One region of the Geobacillus sp. FSL K6-3411 genome, then DNA from elsewhere that is predicted to be linked to it. Evidence: riboswitches for the same ligand, from Rfam matches in the RefSeq annotation. Region 1 holds a riboswitch; each other region holds the start of a gene.
The links. Region 1 has a riboswitch for S-adenosylmethionine ahead of mtnW (2,3-diketo-5-methylthiopentyl-1-phosphate enolase). Riboswitches for the same ligand answer to the same signal wherever they lie in the genome.

Region 1 (8,065 bases):
ACGAACCCACGCGGAAGCCATGGATACGGCCAATCGTTTGTCAATGCCGTGCGCGGCGATTACGGCGGCATGGATTATGAAGACATTATGGCCGGTGTGGACGCCGCCATCAAGCAGTTTGCCTTTATTGACGAGACACGTCTTGGCGTTACCGGCGGCAGCTACGGCGGGTTTATGACGAACTGGATCGTCGGGCACACCAATCGCTTCCGGGCCGCTGTTACCCAGCGCTCGATTTCCAACTGGCTCAGCTTCGCCGGTGTGAGCGACATCGGCTACTTTTTCACGAAATGGGAAGTCGGGTGCGACGTCTGGGAAGACGCTGAGCGGCTTTGGCATCATTCGCCGCTCAAGTACGTCAAAAATGTGCGCACGCCGCTTTTAATTTTGCATAGCGAGCATGACTATCGCTGCCCGATCGAGCAGGCGGAACAGTTGTTTATCGCATTGAAACAACTCGGGCAAGAAACAAAGCTCGTCCGCTTCCCGGACGCCAACCATGATTTGTCACGCACCGGGAACCCGGCGCTTCGCCTCGAGCGGCTTCACCAAATCGTTGGTTGGTTTGATCACTATTTGAAAGGACCACGGGATTAATCCGAAAGGAGACATGCCATGCACGCCCTTGTCATCGGTGGGACAGGTATGTTGGCTGATGTGTCGCTTTGGCTTGTGCGGGAAGGATATTATGTGTCTGTCATCGCCCGCCGCTACGCACGGATGAAGCAGCTCATCGACTGTGCTGGACAGACGGCATCCATCACCCCGCTTCTTGTTGATTATCGCGACCAAGAAGCGCTTTGTTCTCTGATTTCTCGGACCATCCAAAAAAACGGAACTTTTGATCTCATCATTGCGTGGGTCCATACGGACGGAAAACAGGCGCTTCCGACCGTCATCCAAAAAAATAGCAGACATCCCGGCCCTTGGCGTTTGTTTCACGTGCTCGGCAGCCGCGCCGATCCAGCCGAGGCGAAAGCGGAACTCTGTTTGCCTGCCGCTTGTCTTTATCGGCAAGTTCAGCTCGGTTTTGTCGTGGAAGAACACGGTTCGCGCTGGCTCACCCATCAAGAAATCAGCGACGGCGTCATTGATGCCATTCGGCGTGATACGCCGTTTCATCTGGTCGGCACCCTAGATCGATCAGAGAAGAAGCGCCCGCGTTAACGGGAGGCTCCCTCTCGTTCGTCCCGAGAGGGCGCCTTATCTCCCATTGCTGCGGATGATTTCACGATGGAAGCAACTTCACGTAATCACCCGTTTTTAAACCGGCCGCGTTCTCTTCACCGTTTTCAATGTGCATATGTAACGCAAAGTCTTCACTGACGCGGACGGTCACTTCGTCAAAAATGAGAGCGCGCTCCTCTTGCGTTTTCACTTTCATGACTTGCTTGTCGCGGACGCTAAACGTTTCCGTATCTTTCGACGTCATATGAATGTGGCGCTTGGCAATGATGACCCCTTGTCTGCCGTCACCGTTCCATTCAGCCCATGAATCGTCATTCCTGGCGTTCCCTCAGTATCCCCGACAAGCAAACAGGCAGTGCGACAACGGCTTGAGCACTGTCAGTTCGACGTCTTCCACGAACAGAGTCGCCATATTTCGCATTTTTAACAAAAATGAAAGAGACCGACGAACTGTCAGTCTCTGTTTTGCTGGGCGTTTTTCGCCCCATATCCTAATTTTTTTAGCAAAGTGATCGCCTGCTCTTTCTCCTCCGCTGTGAGCGCTGATATCGTTTCATGAATTTTTTCTGCATGCTTGGGAAAGACGCGCTCAATAAACCGCCGACCTTCTTCCGTAATCGATGCATACGTGACGCGCCGGTCTCGTTCACAAGCACGACGGACGATCAGCCCTTTGTTTTCAAGTTTGTCGACAACGTAAGTGATGCTGCCGCTAGCGAGCAAAATTTTTTCACCGATTTGCTGGAGCGGCTGGTCGCCTTTATGGTATAACAGTTCTAACACCGCAAACTCAGTCGGATTCACCCCGCACGAACAGATCGATTTGTTCACTTGGTCACTGACAGCACGATACGCCCGTGACAGTACAATAAACAGCTTTAATGATTGCTCAAGTTCTTGTTCTTTCTGTTCCATGGCATTCAACCCTTTACATTTGACCATTTCTTACTTGCATTATACCGAAACGGCAAACAGACAAGCAACCGTTTTTGCTAGCTACCTATGCATTTTGCTCGCCACCGTCTTCCCAATTCGTTATGATAATTTATTATATGAAGGCGCTTGGGCGATTGTCACATTTATATGATCATTGCATATGAAAAAGTAAAGGATGATGAGGGGGGAATTGAATGAACCAGGTGTTGGTCGGCAGCGTGCTTTCTGCCTTATCGACAGGACTTGGCGCCGTGCCGATTTTGTTTTTGGCTAAATCACTCACCCACCGCTGGCGTGATATACTGCTAGCGTTTTCCGCTGGCATTATGATGGCAGCCTCGATGGAAAGTCTCATTCCCGAAGCGTTAAAAACCGGCGGCTTGGGAGCACTCGTAATCGGCCTGGCGGCAGGTGTGCTCATCTTAACGTTGCTCGAGATGACTGTTCCCCATATCGACTTGGAACATACAAAACATGGCTTACAGTTTGACGAAAAAGCGATGCTCATTATCGCTGCCATTACGATGCACAATCTTCCTGAAGGGTTGTCCGTTGGGGTCAGCTACGCATCCGATGCCGCGACGACCGGCAATTTGATCGCATTGGCCATCGGTTTGCAAAACGCGCCGGAAGGATTTTTAGTCGCCTTATTTTTAGTTCATCAACAAATTAGTCGCTTGAAAGCATTTCTTATTGCCACGTTGACAGGAGCGGTCGAAATCGTCACATCGCTGCTCGGTTTTTATTTAACCTCCCTCTTCCGCGGTTTAGTCCCGTACGGATTGGCGTTTGCCGCTGGGGCTATGCTGTTTATTATTTATAAAGAGCTCATTCCCGAAAGCCATGGCGATGGAAACGAACGGACATCGACATATGCATTTATTATCGGCATTGTATTCATGATTTTTTTAACGCAATCGTTTTGATCAAAAAAAGAGAGGGTGCCCTAAAGACAAACGGGACACCCCTTTTTTATATGCGCTTTTATGAAGACGATGGAAAGCAGGCAGCTTTTTCCATGTCTACCTAGATAACTAGAAAAGGCATCTTGTTGCGGGAGCCTCTCAACTATTATGAATTCACTTCTTCTTTTTCTTCGTACGGATGGGCGACCCAACCGGACGGATCAATAAATAACCGGACAGCAACAACTTGGCGGTCATCCATCAATGTGAAGTAATGCGGATTTCCTTCCGGCACAGAAATGACATCGCCCGCTTCCAACTCGACGTCAAAATAACCGGTTTCTTTGTCTCCTTTGATGATGAAAATGCCGTGACCGGCCGTAATGGCGCGCACTTCATCCTCTGTGTGGATATGCACTTGCTCAAATTTTTTCAGCAGCTCTTCCAAGTTTGGAGTCGCATCAGACAGGGCGACGATATCCCATGTTTTGTAGCCACGACGCGCCGCCAAGTCTTCGATCTCATCTTTAAACGTCGCCAAAATTTCCTCTTTTTCTTCGTCAGTGAGCACATATTTGTCGCGTAAATGCTCCGGTAGTTTTGTAATATCCCAATGCTCATACAAAACACCTTGGCTGTTTAAAAAAGCGCGGACATTGTCTTCCCCTTCAATCACTTGGCCCGTTTTTTTCACTTTAATCACTGCCATCGTCAAATCCCCCTTTAAAAATATATTGGTTAGTCAACTAGCGGCACAGCGACCCGTTGTAATAATAGCCGCTTCACCTGCCAGCTGAACAAAAACTCCCACGCTTCCAAATGTTTTTTCGCTTCAAACGCATCACGACCCCAAACGGTAATACCGTGGTTTTGGATCAAAACAGCCCCCGTATCACCGTCGATATGCTTGGCAAATTCATTAGCCAAAGTCGGGATGTCGGCGTAATTGTCAATGATCGGAATGCGCACTTCCGCATTTTCTTCCCAGATGCCAAACGCCTTAATAATTTCTTGACCAGAAAAGACTACTTCCCTGTTTTGAGCGTACACGTCGGAAATGATGTTATTGTCGACCGTATGAACGTGCAAGACGCAGCCGGCATTCGTCCGCCGATAAACCTCGACGTGCAAAAGCGTCTCCGCCGACGGCTTCAAATGCGTGTCTTCCACCGGTTTTCCATCGGCGTCGATGAGCAGAAAATCTTCGCTTGTCTGCTTCCGTTTATCTTTGCCGCTTGCGGTGACAAGGAACGTCAACGGGGCATCGGTCACTTTGAGCGACAAATTGCCGCTTGTCGCAAAAAACCAATCACGGGCGGCGAGCTCAGCTTTCACTTCCGCAAGTTCATTCCATTTTTTCAACATAATGCTCATGCGATCACCTCCAGCCGCTGCAAATGATCCACCACATCAAAAAATGTCGTAAACGGTGCATGCGGCAAATCGAGCTCTTGACATTTCTTAAGCAAGAAATCGCGCGCCAGCACGTAATCCGCTTGCTTCGCCACTGCCAAGTCGGTAATCGAATCACCAATGACGACATGATACCCGTCCGGACGGGCGAGCTTTCGAAGAAGTGACGGCTTGCAACAGCCGCAGCCGTTTTGGCACTTACCGTCGCACGCGTGTGGCCATGTGATGCGAATCATCTCGCTGCTGAAATCGGAGCCATTGCAAAAAATGCGTTCTTTGTCGATCAGTCCGTCTAGCATTGGATAGACAAAAAAGTCGATGCCGCCACTCACAATATAGAGCGGAATGCCTTTCTCTTTCGTAAATGCGACAAACTCTCGAAAGCCTTCGCGCAGGCGGGCGGTGCTAAGCAAAAAGTCAACGATCTCGTCTTTCAACGCCGACGGAAGGAGGGAAAACATCTTTCCGACCCCTTCTTGAACCGAGAGGCGCTCAGCGAGAATGTCGTCTTTCAGCGCTTCCCACTCCGGTGGAGCAAACTGCTTCATAATCGCAATGATGTTGTCATTTTCTGTAATCGTCCCGTCAAAATCACAAAAGAGAACAAGCTGTTTTTTCATGCTTCCACCTCAATCGCGCCCCAGCGGTCGATCGCTTTTTGCAACGCCTCGTTTTCTTTCGCTGCTTCGCGGAGCAGACGGCCGGCAAGAGCCGCATCAATGGCAGCACGAAACGCCTGCCCACCGCCGATCGCCCCGTCCGGATGGCCGTGAATGCCGCCGCCAGCGTTGACAATGCAGTCAAGACCGAAATCGCGGACTAGAAGCGGCACGAGCCCCGGATGAATGCCGGCCGACGGTACCGGAAACGCGCGCGCAAACGGCTCTTGTTCATCGGTGAGCGCCCGAGCAATGCCAAGCGCCTGTTCACGCTCAAGCGCGACGCTGCCATATGGCGATGGGAACAAGACAAAATCAGCTCCCGCAAGCCGCAAAAACTTTCCGAGCAGCAGCGACGGGGCGACCCCGTAAAACTCAGACGGCGTCATGGCACCGCTAAACGCCGGGTGAGCCATGATCGGCACGTTGATATTCTCGTCCTCGCGCAACCCTTGCAAAACATCAAGCCCATAGGTGAACACGTTAAACAAGAGCACATCAGCGCCAAGCTCGGCTGCCCGTTTCGCTTTCTCTTTCAGTTCAAACGTTTTGCCGGTCAAGTTGACGGCGTACAGCGTCCGTTTGCCTGTTTGTTCATACACTTCTTGGAGCGCCGCCTTGCCCGCGGTGATCCGCTTTTCAAACGGCAACAACTCATTGTCAAATAAAATTTCGTCATCTTTCACTAAGTCGACGCCGCCAAGTGCCTGTTTCTTTAATTCGGACGTCAAATACGCCAAATCGCGGCCGATGATACCTTTAAAAATGCTCATCAATAGCGGGCGGTCATATACCCCGACTTTTTCACGAATACCGGCAATGCCAAAACGCGGTCCCGGAAAATGCCGTTTCCATTCGTCCGAAAGCTCAAGATCAAGCAACCTCACTTCACCATCAAGCGACAGTTTGCCAAACGTCGTTGCCAAGAGCGCTGGTAAATCAGCACTAAAGTTGACCGTCGGGTAAGCAATTTTGACGATCGCCCGCTTCAGTCGCTTGCCGAAATACTCGTTCGCCGGACCGCTTTCCCCAAGTTCTTTAATCCCGACGACTTCTCCCTTATGTTTGCGAAGCTGCTCTTGCTCTAATGCCGGCAAATCCGTCCATGTGCCGACCGTCAAGCCGAGCGCAATCCCTTCTGCTTTTTTGCGAATGTCTTTCTCGTCATGCAGCAAATACGTGGCAATCACTGTGCTCATCATTCATCCCTCTTTCCTAAAGAAAAAAGCCTCTTCACTAAGAAGAGGCATCATTCTTCCATGGCACTCTTCTTATCTCTCAGCGTTTCCGCTGCAAGAATTAGCACCGTGCTTGATATGCCAAGCCGGTTGCCGGGCTTCATCGGGCTCGTCCCTCCGCCTACTCTTGATAAGAATCATTGCGTATTTATGAACTTGTCAAACAATTTTGTCGAGTATGGCAAATGTACTTTGAATTATGACAGCCTCTGCCGCTGTTGTCAATCATTTTTTTCAAAACAGCCCGAGACGCCCGATCCGTTCAGCTGCTTCGACAAGACGCGCCTCATCTGTCAACAGACCAACGCGCACATAGCCTTCGCCGTGCTTGCCAAAACCGATGCCCGGGGCGACCGCCACGTGTACGCGTTCAAGCAGTATGTCGGCAAACTCAGCGGACGATAATCCTTTCGGTACGGGAAGCCAAGCGAAAAACGATCCAGACGGTGCCGGCGCCTCCCAACCGATGCGGTGCAAGGCAGAAATGAACGTATTGCGGCGCGCTTCATACAATGCGACGAGCTCCGTGACGCAATCTTGCGGACCGAGAAGCGCCGCGGCAGCCGCCTCTTGAACAGCGCCGAACAAACTGACATACAAATGATCTTGCAACAGCTCAATCGCCCGGATGATCTGCTCGTTGCCAACGGCAAACGCGACACGCCAACCGGCCATATTGTACGTTTTGGAAAACGTGTAAATTTCAACACCGACCTCTTTCGCCCCATCAACTTCGAGAAAGCTGACCGGCTTTTTGCCATCAAAACCGATCGCCCCGTAGGCGAAATCATGCACAACAGCAATGCCGTACTTAGCGGCGAACGCCACTGTTTCAGCAAAAAACTCTTTCGTCGCCGTCGCCCCGGTCGGGTTGTTCGGATAGTTCAAAAACATCAGTTTGGCCTGATCAGCGACCGCTGCCGGAATGGCACTGTAATCAGGCAAAAATTGCTGCTCGGCGATAAGCGGCATCATTTCCATCCGTGCGCGGGCGAGCGCGATCCCGGACCAGTAGTCCGGATAGCCCGGATCCGGGACAAGCACCACATCGCCCGGATTGACGAGGCAAAGCGGCAGCTCAACAAGACCAGCCTTACCGCCAAACAAAATGGCTACCTCGCGGGTTGGATCCACATCAACCCCGTACTCACGCGCATAAAACGCAGCGACTGCTTTTTTCAAAAATGAGTAACCTTGAAACGGCGAATATTTATGGTATTTTGGATTGGCCACTGCCTGTTGCATCGCCTCAACAATATGGCCAGGCGTCGGCTGATCCGGATTGCCTTGCCCTAAATTAATGACATCGTGCCCGGCCTTTATTTTCGCTCCCACTTTGGCGACAAGCGAAGCAAAAAATTGCTTCGGCAACTGTTCAAGCAGTTCGGAAAAAGGAAATTCGGTCGTCATCGCCCACACCTTCTCAAAAATTTCTTGAAATTCTAGTGCAAAATCATATATCGTAAAAAGCAAAATGTAAAGTAAATTTTTTCATTGAGGTGAAAAACAATGACCATCCGCATCGCTTGCCTCCAATTGGATATCGCGTTTGGTGACCCGCAAAAAAACGAACAGCAAGCCGAAAAAGCCGTGGAACTCGCCGTCAAAGAAGGAGCCGATATCATCGTTCTTCCGGAGCTGTGGACGACCGGTTATGACTTGACGCGCTTAGATGAAATCGCTGATGACAATGCCGAACGGGCGAAAACGTTCGCCTCCCGATTGG
Region 2 (8,065 bases), 210 kb from region 1:
ATGACAACGTCGACCGGTTCATTAGGCGCAAAACCATGATCAACACAAACGAAACGCTGTCCGGCAAACTCGACAAGAAAATCTTCGATCATGCGCCCCGATAAAATGTTCGATTCCCCAATAAAATCGGCGACAAACCGATTGACTGGTTCATCGTAAATCTCTTTTGGTGTACCGAACTGCTGGATTTTCCCTTTATTCAAAACGAATATATAATCCGACATAGCCAATGCTTCCTCTTGATCATGCGTGACGAACACAAACGTGATTCCCAATCGGCGCTGCAGCTCCCGCAACTCGTACTGCATTTCCGTGCGCAGCTTCAAATCCAAGGCCGATAGCGGCTCATCCAAAAGCAGCACTTCCGGCTCATTCACGATCGCCCGCGCAATCGCAACGCGCTGACGTTGGCCGCCGGACATTTCTTGAATGCGCCGGCGCTCATACCCTTCCAAGTTGACAAACCGGAGCGCTTCACTCACCTTTTGGCGAATGTCGGCTTCTTTCATCTTTTTTATGCGCAAGCCAAAGGCGACATTTTCAAATACGTCCAAATGCGGAAACAAAGCATAATCTTGAAACACTGTATTGACTTGCCGCTTGTTTGGTGGGACGTCATTCATCGGCTTCCCATGGAAATAAACGGTGCCATCAGTTGGCTCAATAAACCCGGCAATCAGCCGCAAAATCGTCGTCTTCCCGCATCCCGACGGCCCAAGTAATGTATAAAACTTTCCTCTCTCCATCTCAAAACTAACATCATCCAATACCGCTGTCCCATCATATTCTTTTGTCACATGGTCAAAGCGGATGATTTCTTGTCTGCTCACCTTTGCACCCCCTACCCTTTCCATTTCCATCATTCCTAATTAGAACATATGAATGACAAAAGGGCAATGGAAAAATCATGACGGGCATTAGTAAAAATCAATAAGGGAGAACAAAAGCAACAGAACCCCCCCCTCAACTTGGAATGACGGGCTTCCCATGGTTCATATCGCCTTGAAAGCTTTGCGATTTCAACTAGCAAACTCCTCATCCCACTCTTCACCGATATTCCCGCCTTGCCAAGCAGAAAGAAGATTGATTCCGATGCCTGCACATCAATAAAGTCAAACATGATACCCCTCAACGCTAAGGCGACTGCGACAGAGAGCAACAGAAAATGAACAACCACTCCTAAGTGCTTTCGCCGAAGGAAGACAACTGTCAAAATAGCATTCAACATGACGAGCGAAAAAACAAAGATTCAGCGATCCTGCACTTCTTCCATAGACAGATGTTCATACATGTTAGCAACACCTTTCATTACGATGATCCTCCTCCAAACTCCCCTTCCCTTCGCCTCATTTTTTTCAATTTTCCCTCTTTACTGTATTGAACAATTTCAGAAAATGCGCTAAATTATAGAGTAATAGTCAGAACATTGCCCAACAACTTCATACAAACATTCTTATCAAGAGAGGGGGAGGGACTGGCCCGGTGAACCCTCAGCAACCTGGCCGCGGCCAAGGTGCTAAATCCAGACAGGCGGAAGCCTGGAAGATAAGAAGAAGCGAATGACAAGTCTTCTTCTTAGAAGGCTTTTTTCTTTTTATTTACGGAGAAACGGGGGGATCGGAACGTGGGATTGCTTGATGAGTTAAAACAACGCGTGCTGATCGCTGACGGGGCGATGGGGACGCTTCTATATTCCCATGGTATTGACCGTTGTTTTGAAGAATTGAATCTATCAAAACCAGAAGAAATCGTCCATATTCACGAGGCATATATCGCGGCGGGCGCTGATGTCATCCAGACGAATACATACGGCGCCAACTATGTAAAACTCGCCCGCTACGGCCTTGAGGACGAGGTGCCGTCCATCAACCGGGCGGCGGTGCGGCTCGCCAAGCAAGCGGCGAACGGGCGGACGCACGTACTCGGAACAATCGGCGGACTGCGCACATTGAACAAAAGCGCTGTGCCGCTTGAGGAAGTGAAGCGGACGTTCCGCGAGCAGCTGTTTGTCTTGCTTGCTGAGGGCGTGGACGGCGTGCTGCTTGAGACGTATTACGATTTAGAAGAGTTAGAGACGGTGCTCACCATCGCCCGCAAAGAGACAACCTTACCGATCATCGCCCACGTATCGCTTCATGAAGTTGGCGTCTTGCAAGACGGCACGCCGCTCGCTGATGCCCTCGCACGCTTAGAAGCGCTTGGCGCCGATGTTGTCGGGCTGAACTGTCGGCTCGGGCCTTACCATATGCTTCAGTCGCTGGAAGAAGTACCGCTGCCAACGCGCGCCTTTTTATCGGCGTACCCGAACGCGAGCCTCCCCGACTACCGCGACGGTCGGCTCGTCTATGAGACAAATGCCGAATATTTCGAGGAAACGGCTAAAGCGTTTCGTGACCAAGGGGTGCGCTTAATCGGCGGGTGCTGCGGCACGACGCCAAAACATATTGAAGCGATGGCTCGGGCGCTTCAAGACCGGAAACCCGTGACGAAAAAAACGGTAAAACGGCGTGCCGTGTCAGTATCAGTGCAAGCCGACAACCCGTCGGCAGTAACGCCGCTTTCAGAATTAGCCCGCACGCGCCGCTCGGTGATCGTTGAGCTCGACCCGCCAAAACAATTAGGTATTGACAAGTTTCTCGTCGGAGCCAAAGCGCTCCATGATGCCGGCATTGATGCACTAACGCTCGCTGACAACTCGCTCGCCACGCCGCGCATCAGCAACGTCGCGGTCGGCTCAATCGTGAAAGAACAACTCGGCGTCCGTCCACTCATCCATATTACGTGCCGTGACCGCAACTTGATCGGCTTGCAGTCGCATTTAATGGGGTTGCATACGCTCGGCATTACCGATGTGCTCGCTATTACCGGCGACCCATCGAAAATCGGTGACTTTCCTGGAGCAACATCGGTGTATGATTTATCATCATTCGACTTAATCCGCTTAATCAGCCAGTTTAACGAAGGACTGTCGTACTCCGGCAAACCGCTCGGGCAAAAAACGAACTTCTCAATCGGCGCAGCGTTCAATCCGAACGTCCGCCATTTAGATAAAGCCGTTGAACGCATGGAGAAAAAAATTCAATGCGGCGCTCATTATTTCTTGACCCAACCTGTTTATTCAGAAGAGAAAATCGTTGAGGTGTACGAAGCGACGAAGCATCTTCACACACCGATCTACATCGGCATTATGCCGCTTGTGAGCGCGCGCAACGCCGACTTTTTGCATCATGAAGTGCCGGGCATTACGCTTTCCGATGAGATTCGCGCCCGCATGGCGGCGTGCGGCAACGACCCAGTCGAGGCAACGCGCGAAGGAATTGCCATCGCCAAAGCGCTTATTGACGCTGCATTCGACTTGTTTAACGGCATTTATTTAATTACGCCGTTTTTGCGTTATGACATGACGGTTGAGCTCATCCGCTACATTCACGAAAAAGAAGCGGCCGCCAAAGAAAGGAAGGTTGTTCATGGCTAACATCACCTTAGAACAGCAACTACAGCGAAAAATTCTTGTCATCGACGGCGCCATGGGGACGATGATCCAAAGCGCCAACCTATCAGCATCTGATTTTGGCGGCGAGGCGTACGAAGGGTGCAACGAATATTTGACCCTCACCGCCCCGCATGTCATCCGCCATATTCATGAAGCGTACTTGGAAGCTGGCGCCGACATAATCGAAACGAACACGTTCGGGGCGACACGCATCGTGCTTGACGAATACGGCCTTGGGCATTTAGCGCTCGAACTGAACATCGAGGCCGCGAAACTGGCGAAACAAGCGGCCGAATTGTTCTCGACGCCGGACTGGCCGCGTTTTGTCGCCGGCTCGATGGGACCGACGACAAAGACGTTATCAGTGACGGGCGGAGCGACGTTTGACGAACTTGTTACCGCCTATGAAGAACAGGCACGCGGACTATTGTTAGGCGGTGTCGACCTTCTACTTTTGGAAACGTGCCAAGATACACTGAACGTCAAAGCGGGATTCATCGGCATTTCCAAAGCGTTTGAAGCCGTCGGCCGCCGCGTACCGCTTATGATTTCTGGAACGATTGAACCGATGGGCACGACGCTTGCCGGGCAGGCGATCGATTCGTTTTTCATCTCCATCCGCCATATGAATCCGATCGCTGTCGGCTTAAACTGCGCGACCGGTCCGGAATTTATGACCGACCATTTGCGCACGCTCGCCACGCTCGCCGACACAGCGGTCAGCTGCTATCCAAATGCTGGTCTGCCGGACGAAGAAGGGCATTACCATGAAACGCCGGACATGTTGGCAGAGAAAATTCGCCGTTTTGCTGAAAAAGGCTGGATCAACATTGTCGGCGGTTGTTGCGGCACGACACCGGACCATATTCGCGCCATTGCCGAAGCGGTGCGCGATCTTCCGCCGCGAGTCATCCCGTCTTCGTTTGACATACACGCTGTCTCCGGCATCGAGGCGCTCATGTACGATGAAACGATGCGCCCGCTCTTTGTCGGCGAACGGACGAACGTCATCGGCTCGCGCAAATTTAAGCGTCTCATCGCCGAAGGCAAGTACGAAGAGGCGGCAGAAATCGCCCGCGCCCAAGTAAAAAACGGTGCTCATGTCATCGACATTTGCCTTGCCGACCCAGACCGCGACGAACGGTACGATATGGAACAATTCGTCCGCCACGTGATCAAAAAAGTGAAAGTGCCGCTTGTCATCGACTCGACCGATGAGCGCGTCATCGAGTGCGCTCTCACCTATTCGCAAGGGAAAGCGATCATCAACTCGATCAACCTCGAAGACGGCGAAGAGCGGTTTGCGAAAATCGCACCGCTGCTTCACCAATACGGCGCTGCCGTTGTCGTCGGGACGATCGATGAACAAGGGATGGCCATCACCGCCGAACGAAAGCTTGAGATCGCCTTGCGCTCGTATGACTTGCTCGTGAACCGCTACGGCGTTCCGGCGCAAGACATCATTTTCGACCCGCTTGTTTTTCCAGTCGGCACCGGTGATGAGCAGTACATCGGTGCAGCAAAAGAAACGATCGAAGGCATCCGTCTCATTAAAGAGCGGCTGCCTGACTGTTTAACGATGCTCGGCATCAGCAACGTCTCGTTCGGCTTGCCGCCAGCCGGGCGCGAAGTGCTAAACTCTGTCTTTTTATACCATTGCACACAAGCTGGTTTGGATTATGCCATCGTCAACACCGAGAAGCTTGAGCGATTCGCCTCGATTCCAGAAAACGAAGTGCGGATGGCCGAGGCGCTCCTGTTTGACACAAGTGACGAAACGTTAAATGCATTTATCGAATTTTACCGAAGCAAAATCACAACCGCCAAACCGGTAGAGACGAACTTGAGCTTGGAAGAGCGACTCGCCCGCTACGTCATCGAGGGATCGAAAGACGGGCTTATTCCTGATTTGGAACAAGCACTTGAAACGTACTCCGACCCGCTGTCGATCATCAACGGCCCGCTCATGGCCGGCATGGACGAAGTCGGACGGTTGTTCAACAACAACCAGCTCATCGTCGCCGAAGTCCTACAAAGTGCGGAAGTGATGAAAGCGGCTGTCGCCTTTTTAGAACCATATATGGAAAAGAAAGAAGGAAGCACAAAAGGAAAAGTGCTGCTTGCCACTGTCAAAGGTGATGTGCATGACATCGGTAAAAACTTAGTCGACATTATTTTAAGCAACAATGGCTACGAGGTGGTCGATCTTGGCATTAAAGTCGCCCCGCAGCAACTGATCGAGGCGGCGCGCCAACACGAGCCAGACATTATCGGGCTATCAGGCTTGCTTGTCAAATCCGCCCAACAGATGGTCGTTACCGCCCAAGATTTGCGTCAAGCCGGCATTTCGACCCCGATTTTAGTCGGCGGCGCCGCTTTGACGCGCAAGTTTACAGAAAACAAAATCGCGCCGGAATATGATGGCATCGTCTTGTACGCGAAAGACGCCATGGACGGGCTTGCCCTTGCCAACCAAATCCAACAAGGTACGATCGATTATATGAAAAAAGAAAGGGTAGAGAACGAACCGGCACGGGCGGTTGGTGCCGCCACAGCTGTCAAATCCAACGTCTCGACCGATGTCCCGGTCTATATCCCAGCCGACCTCGACCGCCACGTGCTGCGTGATGTACCGCTTGGGCACGTGTTGCCGTACGTCAACTGGCAAATGGTGCTCGGCCATCATCTCGGTTTGAAAGGAAAAGTGAAGCGGCTGTTAGAAGAAAAAGACGAAAAAGCGCTCGCCTTAAAAGCAGTTGTCGATGAATTGCTCGCTGAAGTGCAGGAGCGCGGCTGGATTCAGCCCGCAGGCGTCTATCGCTTTTTCCCGGCACAAAGCGACGGTAACCGCGTTTATATTTACGATCCTGTCGACCGGCAAACCGTGCTTGAGACGTTTGACTTCCCGCGCCAGCCGCGGGCGCCGTTCCTTTGTCTTGCCGATTATTTGAAATCAAAAGAAAGTGGGGAAATCGACTATGTCGGCTTCTTTGCTGTCACCGCCGGGGGCGGCATCCGTGAACTCGCCCAGCGCTGGAAAGACGAAGGCGAATTTTTGAAAAGCCATGCCATCCAAGCATTGGCGCTCGAGATCGCCGAAGGGTTCGCTGAACGCATCCACCAAATTATGCGCGACCGTTGGGGCTTCCCGGATGACCCGGACTTCACGATGGAAGAGCGCTTCGCCGCCAAATACCAAGGCCAGCGCTACTCGTTCGGCTATCCGGCCTGCCCGAACTTGGAAGATCAAGAAAAACTGTTCCGTCTCCTTCACCCGGAAGATATCGGTATCCGTCTGACTGACGGCTATATGATGGAGCCGGAAGCATCTGTCTCAGCAATTGTCTTCGCCCATCCGGAAGCAAGGTATTTCAATGTGTTATAAACAGAAAACGAGCTGGCTGAATCGGCCGGCTCGTTTTCCTATTTTTACGACAAACAGATCATCGGACAATGGACTCAATCATCTTTATAATTGTTATAATCATGAATAAGTGTTTTATCACCAACTGCCATTCATCTCCCCCTGATTTCTGGCCTACGCCCTGTACGAAATTGAAGAGGGAGTCTTCTGTCGGAAAATGATAAACCATCGATTGAAGAAATCGCGATATGAAGTGAAACGCGGGCGGAAAACTACCGGCTCCTTCATCGTCTCTGTGCACATATTTCCCCTCCTCCGTTCCATACTAACGATGACAATACATGCCAAGGAGGAGAACATATGGTCACAAAGCAACAAACGACGCTGCCTCCGCAGCACCAGACACGCCAACCGGGTCTGCAAAGTGAAATGAACCCGCAGCCAGTCACCATCAAAGACACTTATCGAGGAAGCGGCAGGCTCGAAAATAAAGTCGCTATCATCAGTGGCGGTGACAGCGGCATCGGTCGGGCGGTCGCGGTTCATTTCGCTAAAGAAGGTGCCGATGTGGCGATCGTTTATTTAAACGAACATAAGGACGCCGAGGAAACGAAACGGCTCGTCGAACAGGAAGGAAGACGGTGTCTAGCCATTGCGGGAGACATCGGGGACGAAGCCTTTTGCAAAGAAGCGGTGAAACAGACCGTCGAGACATTCGGCAAGCTTGACATCGTCGTCAACAACGCGGCCGAACAGCACCCGCAGCCGAACTTGCTTAACATCACCGCCGCACAGTTAGAGAAAACGTTCCGCACGAACGTGTTCGGCTACTTTTTCTTAACGAAAGCGGCGCTCCCGCACTTGAAAAACGGGAGCACCATTATTAACACTGCTTCAGTTACCGCTTATGAAGGAAACGAGCAACTCATCGACTACTCGGCAACGAAAGGGGCAATCGTTGCTTTTACCCGTTCGCTCGCCAAAGCGCTCGTCGGCCAAGGCATCCGTGTCAACGGTGTCGCCCCAGGCCCCATTTGGACGCCGCTCATCCCATCGACATTCAAAAGCGAACAAGTCGCCACGTTCGGCGCCAACACCCCGATGAAACGGCCAGGCCAGCCGAGTGAAGTCGCCCCGTGCTACGTCTTTTTGGCGAGCGATGAATCGTCGTACATGATTGGGCAAATCCTTCACGTTGACGGAGGCAA
Region 3 (8,065 bases), 550 kb from region 1:
CTTCCTTCGTCTCCTCTTTCAGCCGCTCCATGACCGGCAGCGCCACTCGACGAATATCGAGCCGCTCGGCGACAAGCGCTCCGAACGTCAATAACGACAAGCCGAGTTCATACTGGTCGCCTTGTTTTTGCAAAAAGCCTAGCGCCACAAGCGACTGCGCCATCCGGTACACCGACGTTTTCGGCATCCGAAGCCGCGCAACCATCTCCGGCAGCGTTAACCGCTCGCAATCAAGAAACAAATCTAGCAGCTCTTTTGTTTTCAAAACCGTTTTATTCATGGCCTCTCCTTGTTCCGAATATCGGAATGATAATTCCGAAATATGAATTTTATTTAAATTATAACGAAAAGTCCAATTATTTTCTACAAAAAACAAACAGCGTCCGATAAATGGACGCTGTTGGCTTCAAGATAAACGTTTCAAAAACACATAACTCACTTTTTGATATTCCATCTTTTGCTCGTAAAAACGATGGGCATCGGTTCGCTGCAAACCGGACGATAACGAAACGATCCCGTAGCCATGCGCTTTCGCCCAATCGTGTACATACGACAACAACGCTTTCCCGTACCCTTTCGACCGCTCGCTCGAAGCGGTGACCAAATCACACACCCAAATAAAACGACCATTATAGAGTGTGATCATCGGCATGAATCCGATGACAGCAACCATTTTATCTTGATCATATAAGGCCACTAGCTTGTACCCTTCTTTTTCTTTCGCTTCACGCACAAGCGCGACATACGTTTCCTCATCTAAGTGAGTGCGCAGCTCACGCATGACTGGAAAAGCGCTTCTCACTTCCTCTTCAGTTTCAAGCCAAACGAATTGTGGCACGGTTTCCATCCCCCTTCTCTATTTGTGCAATTAATTATATCTATGTTTATCCAAAAATGGAAGAATAAGATTCCCCCACCCCCGCTTCCCCGGAAAGCGGATCGTCCTGCTCGTACGTAAAAAGCATAACGAACCGCGGGACCGGTTGGGCACATTGAATCGCTTGTTGCCAAAAGCAAACAAGGAAGCGCGCTTTGAAGACGCTTCCTTTCTTTTCTTTATCCGTAAACGTTGAGCAGCCAAGACCTTCTTCCTAGTAAAACGGCTGGCCACTCCCATCACGTTCACACTTGCGCACCATCGCCCAGCCTAGCCAACACAGCCGGCAATGCGTCAATGACGTCAGAAGCCAAGACGTCCCACAGTGAATGACCGTTTTGCACAAGCCAATCAGCTGCTTGGCCGTGGACGAACACAGCATTATTCACCGCCGGCTGCACCGCCTCATGCTGCAACAAAAACGCCGCCACGATGCCAGTCAACACATCGCCGCTTCCCCCCTTAGCCAACGCCGGGTTGCCGGTCGCGTTCACATATTGCGCCCCGTCTGGCGTGGTGACAATCGTATACGGCCCTTTTAAGACGACATACACACCATATTCCATAGCCAGCCGCTTCGATACGCCAAAGCGGTCATGCTCCACTTCGCGAATGGAACGATGGACAATGCGCGCCATCTCTCCCGGGTGCGGGGTAATCACCGTCGGGGCGCTCCGTTCGCGCACTCGTTCGGCGTAGTCATCCCAAAAAAACAAAGCGTCTGCATCAATGACAAGCGGCACTGGCTGGCGCACAAGTTCGCTCACTAAGCGTCGCACTCCTTCCGTTCGCCCCATTCCCGGGCCGATGGCCATCGCGTCGATATCAAGCCCAGCCCAATCAGCCACGCCAGCAAATGCGCCACCCTCTGCCGGCCATAACCGGTACATCGCCTCCGGCACACGGCTGGCAACTGCCTCGTACACCGTTTCCGGAACGGCCATCGTCACAAGCCCGGCCCCGCTGCGAAGTGCCGCTTTCGCTGTCATCGTTACCGCCCCGCTCATCTCCTTAGATCCGCCGACAATGAGCAGCTTACCGTGCGTTCCTTTATGCGATGACCGTTTTCGCTTCGGCATTGTCTGCACCACATCGCTATGTTCCCACAAAAACCGGGCATCTGTCTTCACCTGCACCGCTAGCGGCGGGATGCCGATATCGACCACAGCGATCTCTCCGTAATAATCCGCCGCAGGAAACGTATACGCCCCAAGCTTCGGACATTGGACGGTAAGCGTCGCATCAGCACGAATGGCGGTGCTGACATCGCCTCCATCAGCCGGCACCCCGCTTGGCACATCGATCGCGTATACCGTTGCGGACGTGCGATTCACTTGCTCAATGATTTCTTTATACGGCAGGCGCACGTCTCCTTTGATGCCAATGCCAAGGAGCGAGTCAATGATGACGTCGTAATGTGGCACGTGTGCCGCAAACGCTCGTTCATTCCCCTCATAAGCTATCCAAGAATACCCCGACCGCTCGTACACCTCAAGCGCCGTGCGCGCCGCGCCTTTCACCTTCTCTTGCAGCGGCACGAGCCATACATCGGCGTCATAACCATAACTTTTCAACATGCGTGCAATGACCAATCCGTCGCCGCCGTTATTGCCCGTCCCGACGAGCACCGCCACCCTAGCCGTGTGTGGAATTCGCTCTTTCAACACCCGAAACAGTGCCTGCCCAGCGTTTTCCATCAACGAGTCATCACGAATGCCGATCCGCTCGGCCACTTCTCGGTCAATGGCGTACATTTCATCAGCCGTTACGATCGGAATCATTGCCCATTCCCCTTTCCATTTCCATCCCTATTGTTTAGTGTACAATTTTTCCAAGCGAAAGACGAGCACAAATATTTTCTCTAGAAGCGCAACGATGTAAACGTTTCCTGAAGAATCCGAATGGAAAATACATATTGACAACACATAGCTGTCGCATTATCATGAATTTCATAAAAATTACATACAGCAAACCGCTTATCAAGAGTGACTGAGGGAACAGGCCCAATGACGTCCGGCAACCTCCCCTTGAGGGAACGGTGCTAATTCCTGCAGAATGGCTTTCATTCTGAAAGATAAGTCGGGAGTTTACATACCACCGATGCCTCTTTCCGAATGAAAGAGGCATTTTTGTTTACCAAATTCTACCTATCAACACAAGGAGGATGGACATGATCGACATTCAAAACGTTACAAAGGTGTATACAACGAAAAAGAAACAAACCGTTGCGGTAGACAACGTATCACTTACGATTCGCGATGGTGAAATTTTTGGCATCATCGGCTACAGCGGCGCTGGAAAAAGCACGCTGCTGCGCTGCTTAAACGCCCTAGAACGTCCCACATCCGGCCGCATTCTCATCGATGGGATCGATGTAACAGCATTAGATGCCAAAGAACTGCGGCAAGTGCGCCAAAAAATCGGAATGATTTTCCAACACTTTTCTTTAGTTAGCTCGAAAACAGTATTTGAAAATATCGCCTTCGCCTTAAAAGCAGCTAAAAAACCGAAACCGGACATCGAAAAACGGGTCAATGAGCTGCTCGACATGGTCGGTCTATCCGACAAGCGGGACGCCTATCCGGCGCAGCTGAGTGGCGGGCAAAAACAGCGCGTCGGCATCGCCCGGGCACTCGCTAACAATCCGACCGTCCTGTTATGCGATGAAGCCACATCGGCGCTCGATCCGAGCACGACCAAATCGATTTTAGAACTGCTGAAAAAAATTAACCGTGAGCTCGGTATTACGATCGTCTTCATTACTCACGAAATGGAAGTGGTCAAACATATATGTGACCGCGTTGCCGTCATGCAAAACGGCAAAGTGATTGAACTCGGCACCGTTTATGAGCTGTTTACCCATCCGAAAGAAGAATTAACGAGATCGTTCGTCCATAGCGTCATGCATGTTGACTTGCCTGCACATTTACGGGAAACGCATACGGGGACGATCGTGAAAATTCAGTTTGAAGGCAAAAGCGCGACGGAAACAATCGTTTCCGATATGTTGCAACAATTTGAAGTAAAAGGAAATATTTTGCATGCCAAAATCGAGTATATCCAAGACAAACCGCTCGGTATTTTTGTGATGGAGCTGATCGGGAAAGAGGATGAAATTCAACGGGCGATGGATTATATCGCTAAACGGACGAACAGATTGGAGGTTGTTTCGCATGCTGCTTGATACATTACTAGGCCTGCTTCCGGAGTTGAATAAGGCGTTTTTCGAAACGATTTATATGGTGGCTATTTCCTTGTTTGTCGCGATCATTGTTGGATTGCCGCTTGGCGTTTTGCTGTTCGTCACCGACCGCGGCTTGTTTTTGGAACATGCCATTTTAAAATCCGTTCTCGGCTTTCTCGTTAACATGGTTCGATCGATTCCGTTTATCATTTTGCTTGTCGGTCTCTTACCGCTGACAAAGCTCCTCACGGGAACTACGATCGGACCGACAGCAGCCTCTGTTTCTTTATCGGTGGCGGCTATTCCCTTTTTCGCACGAATCGTGGAAACCTCGTTGCGCGAGATTGAAAAAGACGTTATTGAAGCAGCGGTGGCGGTTGGGGCGACGCCGTGGATGATCATTAAAGACGTGCTGCTCCCAGAAGCCCGACCGGGCATTGTACAAGGAATAACAATTACAACAATCAGTTTAGTCGGCTATTCCGCAATGGCCGGAATCGTGGGCGGCGGCGGTGTCGGCGATTTAGCCATTCGTTTCGGCTATTACCGCTATGACAATACGGTCATGATCACCACTATTGTTATTTTAATTTGCCTTGTCCAAGTCATCCAGTTTGCCGGCGACCGCATCGCTCGTCTTGTTGACAAGCGATAGGCCGCTTACTATTAAACTCACTCATAGGGAGGACTTCATGATGAAAAAATGGTTGATGGCGCTCACATTGCTTCTCGTGTTCGGCACTCTTGCCGCCTGCGGCAACAGCAGCTCCTCATCTGAGAGCAGCGCTGAATCGAAAGAGAAAAAAGAGTTGACAATCGGAGCGACTTCCGGTCCGTACAGTGATATGGTGAATAAGGCGATCAAGCCGATTTTGGAGAAAAAAGGGTATGAAGTAAACGTCGTCGAATTCAGCGATTATATCCAACCAAACTTGGCTTTAGCCAACGGCGACCTAGATGCAAACTTGTTCCAGCACAAAATTTATATGGAAAATTTCGCAAAAGAGCACAACTTGGACCTTTCGGAAGTCATCGTTGTACCGACCGCCCCAATGGGCATTTATTCAAACAAATTCAAATCACTTGATGAAGTGGCCGCCGGGAGCGAAATCGCCATCCCGAACGACCCGACGAACTTGGCGCGGACGTTGTTAATTTTGCAAGATCACGGCTTAATTAAACTCGACTCAGCCGTAAACCCGCTCACGGTGTCAGAAAAAGATGTCAAAGAAAATGTGAAACATCTCCAATTCAAGCCGATTGAAGCTGGCCAGCTGCCGCGCACGGTGGAAAGTGTTGATTTGGCAGCTGTCCCCGGCAACTTCGCCTTAGCGGCGAAAATGGATTTAACCGACGCCTTAGCGTTGGAAAACATGCCGGATGACTACCGGAATCGCATTGTTGTCAATACAAAAGATTTGAACCAACCGTTTGTCAAAGATCTCAAAGAAGCAGTCGAGTCAAAAGAATTTGAGAAAGTCATTGATCAAGAGTTTCGAGGGTTCGGCAAACCGAAATGGATGCTAGAACGAAACAAATAACACAACGATACGCCGCTCTGCATGGGCGGCATTTTCTTCTGTAGACGATGGGGATAAAAAAGCAGTATAGTAGAAGTGTTCCGTTTCATTTCGTTCCAAAAGAGGCGATCAATGTTGACATACATTGAAAAAGGAAGCAGCGAATACATCAAAGCAAGCGCATCATTATTTTTTGGCGGCTTTGTGACATTTGCCGTCCTGTACACGACCCAACCGCTGCTGCCGATTTTCGCTAAACAGTTTGACGTTTCCGCCGCAGCAGCGAGCTTAACCGTATCGGCATCGACCGGTACGCTTGCGGTTATGATGCTGATCGCCGCCAACTTGTCAGATCGAATCGGCAAAAAACGCGTGATGACAGTATCGATGTGGCTGACCTCGCTCCTTGCCATCGCAATGGCGTTCAGCCCAAACTTTGCGGTGCTGCTTGCAGCGCGTACCTTCATTGGCATCTCAGCAGCAGGCATTCCTTCATTGGCGATGGCCTATGTCGCTGAAGAATTCCACCCGGCAAGCGTCGGCAAAGCGATGGGGCTTTATATTAGCGGCACATCGATCGGCGGCATGGCCGGACGAATTTTGACTGGGGTGCTTACCGATCTTTTTTCATGGCGATGGGCACTTGGGATCATCGGCCTTCTTTCCCTAGCGCTTTGCCTCGCCTTCACCGCCCTTCTGCCTGCTCCAAGACAGGCACCCCAGCGGCGAAACAGCGACGAAGCAGCATGGCGGACGTACGCTGTCCATCTTCGCAACAAGCCGCTAATGGCGCTCGTTGTCCTTGGCTTTTTGTTTATGGGCGGCTTTGTGACGCTCTACAATTACATCAGCTTTTTGTTAAGCGAACCGCCGTATTCGTTCCGCCAGTCGGTGCTCGGGTTTTTATTTATTGTATATATCTTTGGCAGCTTCAGCTCTGTGTATATGGGGCGGAAGGCAGATGAGTACGGCCATGCGCGCACCCTTCGCCTTTCGGTGGCTGTAACAGCACTTGGAGCGTTTGTCACGCTCGCTCCTTCGGCACTCGTAAAAATAGCCGGTCTGGCGCTGTTTACGTTTGGCTTTTTCGGCTGCCATTCGATTGCAAGCGCTTGGATTGGGGAACGGACGCACATTCATAAAACGCAAGCGTCCTCCTTATATCTTCTTTTCTATTATTTAGGGTCAAGCCTCGCCGGAACGGCGGGCGGTTACGTTTGGGTTCACTTTCATTGGATCGGCGTCATCGCCTTTATTTTGGCATTACTCTCCTTATCTTACCCACTCATCCTGTTTGCGGAAAAACGGCGGCCATCACACGTAAGATGACCGCCGCTTCCATTACGGTTGCTTCGTAATGACTTGCAGCCCAAATTGCAGGCAATCTTCACAAATTGATGCCAGCGGTCCGTTAATGAGCCGCGGCTTTTCTTTCAAACAAAACGAACAGCGACCGTCGCACGCTTCTTGCGCTTCCAACGCCAAGGCCTCTTCCAGCTTTTCAAGAGGGAAGACGGAGAGCGCTTCATACACGTTATCAAGCAAATGGCTATCAATATAAGCACATTTGCCTTCCCAACGCAGTGCTGTCAATTTCGCCGCCACCGCCATCCCTTCGTAAAATCGACGGCGAGCTTCGTCCCCGCTCTGTTCGGCCATCGCAGCCACATCATCGGCAAACCGCTCAAGCGCCGCGGCCGTGCATTCATCCAGCCACCGTGTTGTCCCGTTTGTCATACTCCCCCTCCTTATATTTTTCCTTTCTAATACGACAAACAGGCACATTTTCCTTCCTCACTGCAGCGATTCATCTAGAAAACGGGCGCGCAACTCAGGGGGCGGCAGCTGACAACGGTCTTGCTTGCGGATGAGGCGGTGACGGCGGGCGGCAATTTGGTCATACACGAAGTCGCGGAGCAGCCGCGGAACGAGAAGTCCAGCCGCCGCCAGCCCATTCCATGGCCAGGCAAGGTGACGGCCGATGCGCAAAACGGCATCCGACTTGATATAATAACAACCGTCTTCGATGAGGACGACCGTATCTCTTCCTAGTACATTTCCCTTTTCCAACAACGCCCGACCGACGGTGCTTTGTTGCGCAGCAAAGCGGAACACCGCCTTCCGGTCACGCGCAGCGATCCACCACACACTGTCATGGCAAAACAAGCAGCCGCCATCAAAAAGAATGATGGGAGACACCTCACTCCCCCCTTATCGGCTATTGACCGGCTCAATGCAGGCGCTAATATCATTTTTCGGTGAATTGACAAGCGGCGCCACTTCGTACATTCGCATTTGTTCACTCGGATACGGCTGCAGGAACGATTTCAAATACTCGCTGTCATCAAAGCTTGGATCAAGCCAGTCTTCATGCCGCTCGAAAGGCAAAATGACCGGCATCCGATCGTGAATGGCCGCAACGAGTTTATTCGCCTTCGTTGTAATGATCGTGCACGTTTCCAGTGGCCCGCTTGGCCCGTCCCA
Region 4 (8,065 bases), 400 kb from region 1:
AGCGAATCATTGCTTAACGGCAATGGGGTGATCATGGGCGGATTTGTCGGAGCGGCGGCAGACATTATGATGGCTTATGCGGTGACGACCTTGCTTCGCGATGATCAACTCCATGCGTCAATCAACTTGCAAACGACATTTCATCGTCCGATGGAAGCCGGAGAAGCAGAAATCGAGGCACAAGTGGAAAAATTCGGCCGGACTATCGCCTATGTGACCGCCACCGTACGGCAAAACGGCAAAGAGGTAGCAAGCGCTACGTCATCGGTGCTGATTATGGACAAACGATGAAAGAACAATGTCTACTAAACGTTCTTGGACGCTAGAAGGTTGATAATATACAACAACGTGATTTCTCCAATAGAGAAACTAAACGCGAAAGCAACATTGCCGTCCTTAGTCGAACTCCAGCTGCAAAGCGCCGAAGAAAGCGCTGTCAAAAAACGGCGGCTCTCCGGCGCTTTTCGCTGTCTGTTAAGGACGGACAAATGTTTTTGGCATGACGACAGCTACGACTTGTCCGCGGGCACACAATTCGCCGTTCGCAAACACTTCGGCGTCGACTTGCCATTTTTTCGGATGAATTTCCGTCACCGTGCCGATGGCCACAAGCGGCACACCGTGCGGCGTCGGTTTGAGAAAATCGACATGCAGTGAAGCGGTGACAAAGCGCGGCGGCGCTTCCCCACTGCCCGGCTCATGGCCATTTTTCCGGTGCAACGCAAGCGCTGCTGAGCCGGTGCCGTGGCAGTCGATCAGCGAGGCGATCAGTCCACCGTACACAAATCCAGGGATGGCCGTATGTTCTGGGCGCGGAGTGTATACGGTTACCGTCTTGTCTCCCTGCCATCCAGTGCGGAAATGGTGGCCATGTTCATTCAGTCGGCCACAGCCATAGCACCAAGCAAATTCATCCGGATAGTCATCTTGAATGGCGTGAACGATCGTTTCTTCCACTAAATCTCCTCCCCTCTTTTTCTAGTATATCATCGGATCGAAAAGACCACGACCCCCAAAGAGCTCTTTTTACATCAACGTCCCTTTCCGTCCACACCGCCCTTCGTTTAATAACCCGAACGCGCGTTGCAAACAAGGAGTTGACCCCTCACCGGGAATCGTTCCTGATTCAGCCCAACTCCCCCCTGTATAAAACAAAGCTGATAAACTCATGCCACCGATCGGCATGCGGTCGAGACAAGAAAATGGAAGGGCGTTAGCCATGCCCTAACGCCCAAAGATCGATGGCAACAGGCGGCCCAGACGATGAGGATTCTTGCTTTCTTTCGGCTCGTCATCTCTTCCTCGGACAAACGGAACCACCAACCGACACGAGCCTCTCTTTCTTTTGCTCAATGCCTTGCCTTATGCGAAGTGATGTCATTTCCCTTCAGCGGGCAAATTTGTGTTGTATCCTTTCAATCAGCTCGCCGATAACCGACTCGTCAAGTTGTAAAAACGTTCATTTCGGCGTCTCAGGCGTCTCGTTTGTATGTATCTTAACCGTTCCAGACCGACGGCGTTTTGATAACATGCTTTTGGTGCTGCGATACTTGGATGATGGCATATGCCCATTTTTTTGCGGTCATTCGTTGTTCTTCTTTAGGACTCAATGGAAAACACTGCTCGCAAATACGGTGTCATTCGCGTAGGCAAAATTTCTTTTTTTCCTAGCTCCATCCATATATAGCGGTCAAGGGCATACGGATCTTCCGCTTTCCATTCATCCACCTCAGCGTTCGTTAGCAAGATAGAAAATATCGTTCCTTGTGCTTCCCCATACAAATGGACATACCCGTCCTCACGGTCGACATGCACGACCGCCTGTGAATCAAACTGAATGAGTTCCGCCCGCACGCAACGCATAACGTGAACCGCAAACGCCGCAGCCGGCAAATGTGCCGCCATGCAAGCGCGGATCGAAAATCGTTCCGCCATTGTTTCTTCCTCACCTCCCATCCATCAAAAAACCCCTTTCGCCTCGGAATGATGCGAAAAGGGGTGGAACCGTTCTTATCATCCAAAGCGAACTCGCTTTGCGGGTTTTAGCACCTTGCCAGCGGCAGGTTGCTGTGGGGTCATCAAGCCCGTTCTCTCGCCCACTCTTGATAAGACATATGCAATTTACTCTTATATTACCATGGGGAAACAAAAGTGCAAACTTTTTGTTTCTTCTGCCTATTTTAGTTACTTTGAGGCGCTGGCTGCTTGATGTTGCAACGCAAGCGAGATGATAGGTTGTTTTGGTTTTTGCCAGCTGTTGCTTTTTTATGGTTGTTGAATATTTAGCACATAGTTTTATAAAATAAGATAGCGGTTGTCTTTCTCTTTTCCAGACGGGTTGCGAACAAGTAAAGGCTTGTCAGGGCGTGCGCTGACATCCCTGCCCTTCGCTACCATCAGCTTTGCTCCTGTTTTGAACCACCAAAAAACGGACACCCTCAGCCAAGGGTATCCGTTTTCTTCCCGTTATTTAAACATCATCGCCGCCCGCACTGCTTTTTTCCAGCCTTCATAGAGTGCCGTTCGCTTATCGTCAGTCATCTGCGGCTCAAAGCGGCGCTCAAGCTGCCACTGGGCAGCAATATCTTCACGACTGCCCCAATAGCCGACCGCCAGCCCAGCTAAGTACGCCGCTCCAAGCGCGGTCGTCTCGCTAATCATCGGCCGCTCGACCGGCACAGCGAGCAAATCGCTTTGAAACTGCATGAGCAAGTTGTTTTTCACCGCTCCTCCGTCGACGCGCAATGTCGTCAGCGGCAAGCCGGCATCCGCTTCCATAGCGGCGAGCACGTCCCTTGTCTGGTAGGCGAGCGATTCCAATGTCGCACGGATGAAATGTTCTTTCGTCGTGCCACGTGTGAGGCCAAACACCGCTCCACGCACCTCGCTGTCCCAATACGGCGTGCCGAGACCGACGAACGCCGGGACAACGTACACCCCGTCCGTTGACTCGACTTTTTCGGCGTACGTTTCGCTGTCAGCCGCCGTTTTGATCATCCGCAAGCCGTCGCGCAGCCATTGAATGGCCGAACCGGCGACGAAGATGCTGCCTTCAAGCGCATATTCGACTTTGCCATCGATGCCCCAAGCAATTGTTGTCAACAGCCCGTGTTTTGACTGCACCGCTTTTTCTCCGGTGTTCATGAGCATAAAGCAGCCGGTGCCGTATGTATTCTTCGCCATCCCTTCAGCAAAGCACGCCTGTCCGAACAAGGCTGCCTGCTGGTCACCCGCCGCCCCAGCGATCGGCACTTCCACGCCGAAGAAATGATGCGGAACGGTTTTCGCATATACTTCCGAGGACGGCCGCACCTCAGGGAGCATCGCCTTTGGCACGTTTAAAATTGCAAGCAACTCATCGTCCCATTCAAGCGTATGAATGTTAAACATCAATGTACGCGACGCATTCGAGTAATCAGTCACATGAGCGCGGCCGCCGGACAGCTTCCAAATAAGCCACGTGTCGATCGTGCCAAACAGCAGCTCGCCGCGCTCCGCCCGTTCACGCGCTCCGTCGACATGATCTAAAATCCATTTCACTTTCGTTCCCGAAAAATAAGCGTCAATGAGCAGCCCCGTTTTTTCGCGAAACAGCGGATCATACCCTTTCGCTTTCAACTCGTCGCAAATATCAGCCGTTTGCCGCGATTGCCAAACGATGGCGTTGTAAATCGGATTGCCGCTCTCTTTTTCCCAGACAACGGTCGTTTCCCGCTGGTTCGTAATGCCGATCGCCGCCACTTGTTCCGGCTTCACTTGCGCCTCAGACAAGACACTGGCAATGACCGCAAGCACCGAGCCCCAAATTTCGTTCGCATTATGCTCAACCCAGCCGGGCTGTGGGAAATATTGCGTAAATTCTTTTTGCGCCATATGAACAATTTCTCCACCACGGTTGAACAAAATGGCGCGCGAGCTTGTTGTGCCTTGGTCAATCGCTAAAATATATTGATCTGTCATGAACATTCTCCTCTCCTACTTGATTTTTTCAGCTCAATGACACCGCCGCAAACACCGGGCCTCCTATCAAACTGAACGGCGATCCGCTACCGCCGAGCCCGCCCCTTTTCCTTTCATCATGCCAGCTCCAGCCAGCACCGCCGCCGCGGCAATGAGCACGCCCCATAGCGCCGCACTTGTCTTTCCTAAAAACAACGCTTTATATACTAGACTGCCAAGCGCACCGCCAAGCAGCGGCCCGATAATCGGCACCCAGGCGTACGACCAATTTGATGGTCCTTTTCCCGGGATCGGCAACAAAAAGTGGGCGAGGCGCGGTCCGAAATCACGTGCCGGGTTGATGGCATACCCGGTCGTACCGCCGAGCGACAAGCCGATGGCGATAATGAGAAAGCCGACAATAAACGGGTTGAGGCCATCGGCGAATCGGTTGGCACCAATGGCTAAAATCCCTAGGACGAGCACAAACGTACCGATCATTTCGCTCAGCAAGTTAGCAGACACATTCGGCACGGCCGGACTAGTAGCAAATACACCGAGCTTAATACTAGGATCATCTGTTTCTTTCCAATGCGGCCAATAGTGGAGATAAACAACAGCCGCCCCAATCATCGCCCCAAGTACCTGAGCAATGACATACATCAGTACATCGTCCCATGGGAAGTCGCCGCTTATGGCCAACGCCACGGTTAAGGCCGGATTGAGATGAGCGCCGCTATATTGGCCGACGGCATACGCTGCGATCGCGACTGCTAGCCCCCACCCCATCGTAATCACGATCCAACCGGAATTCGCGGCATACGATTTCTTTAAGTTCACGCCGGCGCACACCCCGGATCCGAAAATGATGAGCAGCGCCGTTCCGACGAGTTCTCCTAAAAATGGTGACATTTGGTCTCTTCCCCCTTTTCATTCGTGATTTCCTCTGCCATTTCCTGCTTCAGTGCTCCTTCCGGAAGGTTGCACGTTGGGCAAAAAAACAAAGACCCACACACTTCCCCTATTCAAAGGAAACATGTGTGGGTCTCCGTTTCTCCGCCACAAAATGATTAACTTGTCTTTAGGATAGCGCAAGTTTGTAAGCGTTGTCAACCTATTTTTTCGGTAAAATTTGCACGTAGTCGAAGTCGAGCGTATCGACCGCATCCTCGATATCGAGGCGGGTGATGAACCGGTATGATCGGCCTGGACGCGACATCGGCAACGTCTCTGGGATCGTGTAAGCAAACGGGATTTCCTTTTTCTCCCCCGGCTTGATCGCAAACGCTCCAGCCGCCGGGATGACAGCTACGACCGCATCGCGCTCCTTGCCGTTTTCAATCGTTTTTTGTACAAGCTCAACATCGAGCCGCTCGATCGTCTGCTCGACCGTTCCACCATAAATATGAACGACCCCTTGAATCGTTTCACCCTGTCGCCATAACGATTTATTTAAAATCAAGTCGACACGCGCCGACCCGACCCCGACCTTTGACATCATTTTACGCAGCAACACTAATTGTCACCTCTTTAGTCTGTCACTCTTGTCATTCCAATATACGAAAAACAGCCGCCGCCCGTTTCAACCAAAGCCAAAAAATAAACAGACGATTGCCTGCACGGCAAAAGTCTGTCTCGGGATGAAACAGACGAATGCATTTTTTGTTACCGCTTACACCAGAGATTACCGCATTCGCCTTCTCTTGTCAATCAGTTATTCGTATACATTTTCATTTTCAATAATGTAGTCGATCCGGATGACCGGGACATCCTGCTGCTCGACTTCCGCGACGATCAGACCGACGCGATCATTATAGATGCAAAACGTGTCCTGTCCTTTACGAAACGCCGATTCGCCATACGAAAGAACCATGTGGTAAATTTTATTGTTGCTGAAATAGCGGCGGCTGACTCGGTTGCCCAGCCGGACAATCACTTCTTGACCCGCGATTTTTCCGCGGTACATCCGCTTCTCCCCCTTTTCGTCGTTCCTATTCCAATGTATGGTTTTTTTCGGTCGTTCATGACTTTTTTCTCCTTCGGTGGCCCGTTTTCCTTTTCTTTGTGGCGCTTTTTCGAAGAGCAAGCCTCTTTTTCGGAAATTTCCTTTCTTTTGCTTGACGCAGCGACCTTTGGTAGTGTATAGTAAAGTCATCACATAACAGAATATATTTCAGGCATTCAACACGAATACTCATCTTGGGTTGCTGTGGAGTATATTTTGTTATTTGATAAAAAATCTTGAGGTTAGCCAGGCTGGCTAAAGGTATTAGGAGGAATTCAGTATTATGCAACGTGGTAAAGTAAAATGGTTTAACAACGAAAAAGGCTACGGTTTTATCGAAGTGGAAGGCGGTTCGGACGTATTCGTTCACTTCACGGCAATCCAAGGTGAAGGGTTCAAAACGTTAGAAGAAGGCCAAGAAGTTTCGTTTGAAATCGTACAAGGAAACCGCGGACCGCAAGCAGCGAACGTTGTCAAATTATAATGCTTCGTTGACATAGACGAAAGAACGGCAGCGGAACAAAAGGCATCCTGCATAAGCAAGGATGCCTTTTTCGTTTTCCTTTTGCATAGTTCCGACAAGGCGGCAAACAATAACAAAAGGGAGGTGTTCATATGGCAAAACGCGATGCCGACGTACATACAGGATACAACGACTTGAAGCAAGTCGAAATGTTCGTCGAGACGGCGGAAAAAATGGTCGGTCAAGCGACAATGCAACTTGATCCGGAGATGCTTAACCATGCAGAACAAGCGGTCGAAAATGCCCGCCGCCAACTCGCCCGTGCCCGGCAGGAAGCGACTGGCGTAGACGGTGACTTTCTTGCCCGGTGCGAACAAAAATTGACCCGCGCTGAACACCAGCTTCGCGAGGCGCAACAATAATCCGAATCAGACGGAGCTTCGCCACGCGAAGCTCTTTTTGCTGTCCGCATCTTCGGACGTACCCGTTCCCCCGTTTTACACGCCGGACGAAGCGCTTTTCGTTATCGTTGCTCACCGTGTGATACGCGCTGCAGCCTTGTTGTCTCTAAGCGCGTGAAACGCCGTTTGGCGCCTTATCACCCGCACAAACCGCCCCTGAGAAAAACGCTGTCGCCCTTTGCCGCCTGTCACTGGCGCGGGCGCGGCGATGCGGAAAGCAGCATCTCCCCGTACTGCCGCATTTGTTCCCCAACCGTGCATTGCTGGATGCAAAACGACTGGGCGTACGTCTTGCCGTACTCTTTCCGGAATGTGCTTTTTAAAAAACAGCCGTCACAGTACGTTTCTTCAAGCCAGGCGATTTGTTCCAATATTTCTTTGCGTCGGTTTCGCTTTTTTCCCATACAACCTTACCCTTTCTCCGTCAATTCCATTTGGCTTGTGATTAGTTGCCCGTCGAGCGCTTGGCGCGCAAGGGAATCAGCCTCTTTATTTTGCTTTCGTGAAATCGGCTCATACGTCGGCTGAATGTCGAGATCGCGCATTTTAGCCTCAATGCGGTCAAGCCAGGCGTTATGATCTTCTTCAAAACACGGCCAGTCGCCCGACAGCTGCTTTAACACAACATGGGAGTCGCCGCGAAACGTCACTGGCAAATGGCGGACGCCAAGCTCCTCAAGCATCTGCATCACAAACCAAAACGCCGCATACTCCGCTTCGTTGTTCGATCTGATTTCGCCAAGCTGGCGGTTAGCACGCAGCCGATAGCGATGGTCGTTTTGCTTATAATATATGACCGCACCGACGCCGCCTTGGGTCGTCTCATGGTCAAAGCCGCCATCAAAATACGCAACGACGTCATGCGGCTCGCTTTCGATTTCTTTCAATAGCTTCTGAAGTTCTTTTTTTGACCACGAGATTCCGTTTCGGTCGATGAACTCAAGCGCCTTCGTGCGCCCGGTTTTTTCAAAATCGTCGGCCAACACCAGCGCCTCGTTGGCATCGGTCCAATCTGACACGAGAACGGCTTCTTGTTTTTTCGGTGTGATATATGTCCATTGGATTTGCACATCCAACTGTTGTCACCCTTCCGTGTCGCAATGATCAGAGCTGGTTTTTATTTTACCACACTTTCCCCCTTGTTCATTACTTATTTTTATGCACGACGAACGGTTGTATCAACCGTTTTCTTACATC

Region 2: another riboswitch for S-adenosylmethionine. It lies ahead of NSQ22_RS03925 (bifunctional homocysteine S-methyltransferase/methylenetetrahydrofolate reductase); the one in region 1 lies ahead of mtnW (2,3-diketo-5-methylthiopentyl-1-phosphate enolase).
Region 3: another riboswitch for S-adenosylmethionine. It lies ahead of NSQ22_RS07750 (methionine ABC transporter ATP-binding protein); the one in region 1 lies ahead of mtnW (2,3-diketo-5-methylthiopentyl-1-phosphate enolase).
Region 4: another riboswitch for S-adenosylmethionine. It lies ahead of NSQ22_RS07085 (hypothetical protein); the one in region 1 lies ahead of mtnW (2,3-diketo-5-methylthiopentyl-1-phosphate enolase).

Annotation. Positions count from the first base shown of each region.
Region 1 is NZ_CP150187.1:982,824-990,888, reverse strand. Features, by position in the region: gene NSQ22_RS05055 (S9 family peptidase) at 1-597, shown strand, start outside; gene NSQ22_RS05050 (short-chain dehydrogenase) at 616-1,167, shown strand; gene NSQ22_RS05045 (PduL/EutD family phosphate acyltransferase) at 1,229-1,432, opposite strand; gene NSQ22_RS05040 (MarR family transcriptional regulator) at 1,642-2,103, opposite strand; gene NSQ22_RS05035 (ZIP family metal transporter) at 2,319-3,050, shown strand; gene NSQ22_RS05030 (cupin domain-containing protein) at 3,196-3,738, opposite strand; gene NSQ22_RS05025 (methylthioribulose 1-phosphate dehydratase) at 3,768-4,403, opposite strand; gene mtnX (2-hydroxy-3-keto-5-methylthiopentenyl-1-phosphate phosphatase) at 4,400-5,062, opposite strand; gene mtnW (2,3-diketo-5-methylthiopentyl-1-phosphate enolase) at 5,059-6,300, opposite strand; SAM riboswitch class I at 6,370-6,476, opposite strand; gene NSQ22_RS05010 (pyridoxal phosphate-dependent aminotransferase) at 6,574-7,749, opposite strand; gene NSQ22_RS05005 (carbon-nitrogen family hydrolase) at 7,849-8,065, shown strand, end outside.
Region 2 is NZ_CP150187.1:769,807-777,871, reverse strand. Features, by position in the region: gene NSQ22_RS03930 (ABC transporter ATP-binding protein) at 1-830, opposite strand, end outside; SAM riboswitch class I at 1,451-1,552, shown strand; gene NSQ22_RS03925 (bifunctional homocysteine S-methyltransferase/methylenetetrahydrofolate reductase) at 1,625-3,475, shown strand; gene metH (methionine synthase) at 3,468-6,878, shown strand; gene NSQ22_RS03915 (SDR family oxidoreductase) at 7,218-8,065, shown strand, end outside.
Region 3 is NZ_CP150187.1:1,536,759-1,544,823, reverse strand. Features, by position in the region: gene NSQ22_RS07765 (IclR family transcriptional regulator) at 1-280, opposite strand, end outside; gene NSQ22_RS07760 (GNAT family N-acetyltransferase) at 407-847, opposite strand; gene NSQ22_RS07755 (bifunctional ADP-dependent NAD(P)H-hydrate dehydratase/NAD(P)H-hydrate epimerase) at 1,123-2,658, opposite strand; SAM riboswitch class I at 2,851-2,958, shown strand; gene NSQ22_RS07750 (methionine ABC transporter ATP-binding protein) at 3,048-4,061, shown strand; gene NSQ22_RS07745 (methionine ABC transporter permease) at 4,051-4,716, shown strand; gene NSQ22_RS07740 (MetQ/NlpA family ABC transporter substrate-binding protein) at 4,757-5,602, shown strand; gene NSQ22_RS07735 (MFS transporter) at 5,714-6,910, shown strand; gene NSQ22_RS07730 (ClpX C4-type zinc finger protein) at 6,923-7,318, opposite strand; gene NSQ22_RS07725 (DCC1-like thiol-disulfide oxidoreductase family protein) at 7,376-7,780, opposite strand; gene NSQ22_RS07720 (SOS response-associated peptidase) at 7,793-8,065, opposite strand, start outside.
Region 4 is NZ_CP150187.1:1,383,773-1,391,837, reverse strand. Features, by position in the region: gene NSQ22_RS07100 (PaaI family thioesterase) at 1-291, shown strand, start outside; gene NSQ22_RS07095 (PaaI family thioesterase) at 475-957, opposite strand; gene NSQ22_RS07090 (hypothetical protein) at 1,027-1,221, opposite strand; gene NSQ22_RS07085 (hypothetical protein) at 1,600-1,935, opposite strand; SAM riboswitch class I at 2,008-2,112, opposite strand; gene glpK (glycerol kinase GlpK) at 2,467-3,960, opposite strand; gene NSQ22_RS07075 (MIP/aquaporin family protein) at 4,027-4,851, opposite strand; gene NSQ22_RS07070 (sporulation protein) at 5,054-5,455, opposite strand; gene NSQ22_RS07065 (hypothetical protein) at 5,654-5,905, opposite strand; gene cspD (cold-shock protein CspD) at 6,228-6,428, shown strand; gene NSQ22_RS07055 (DUF2564 family protein) at 6,560-6,829, shown strand; gene NSQ22_RS07050 (zinc-finger domain-containing protein) at 7,057-7,272, opposite strand; gene NSQ22_RS07045 (ribonuclease H family protein) at 7,279-7,944, opposite strand.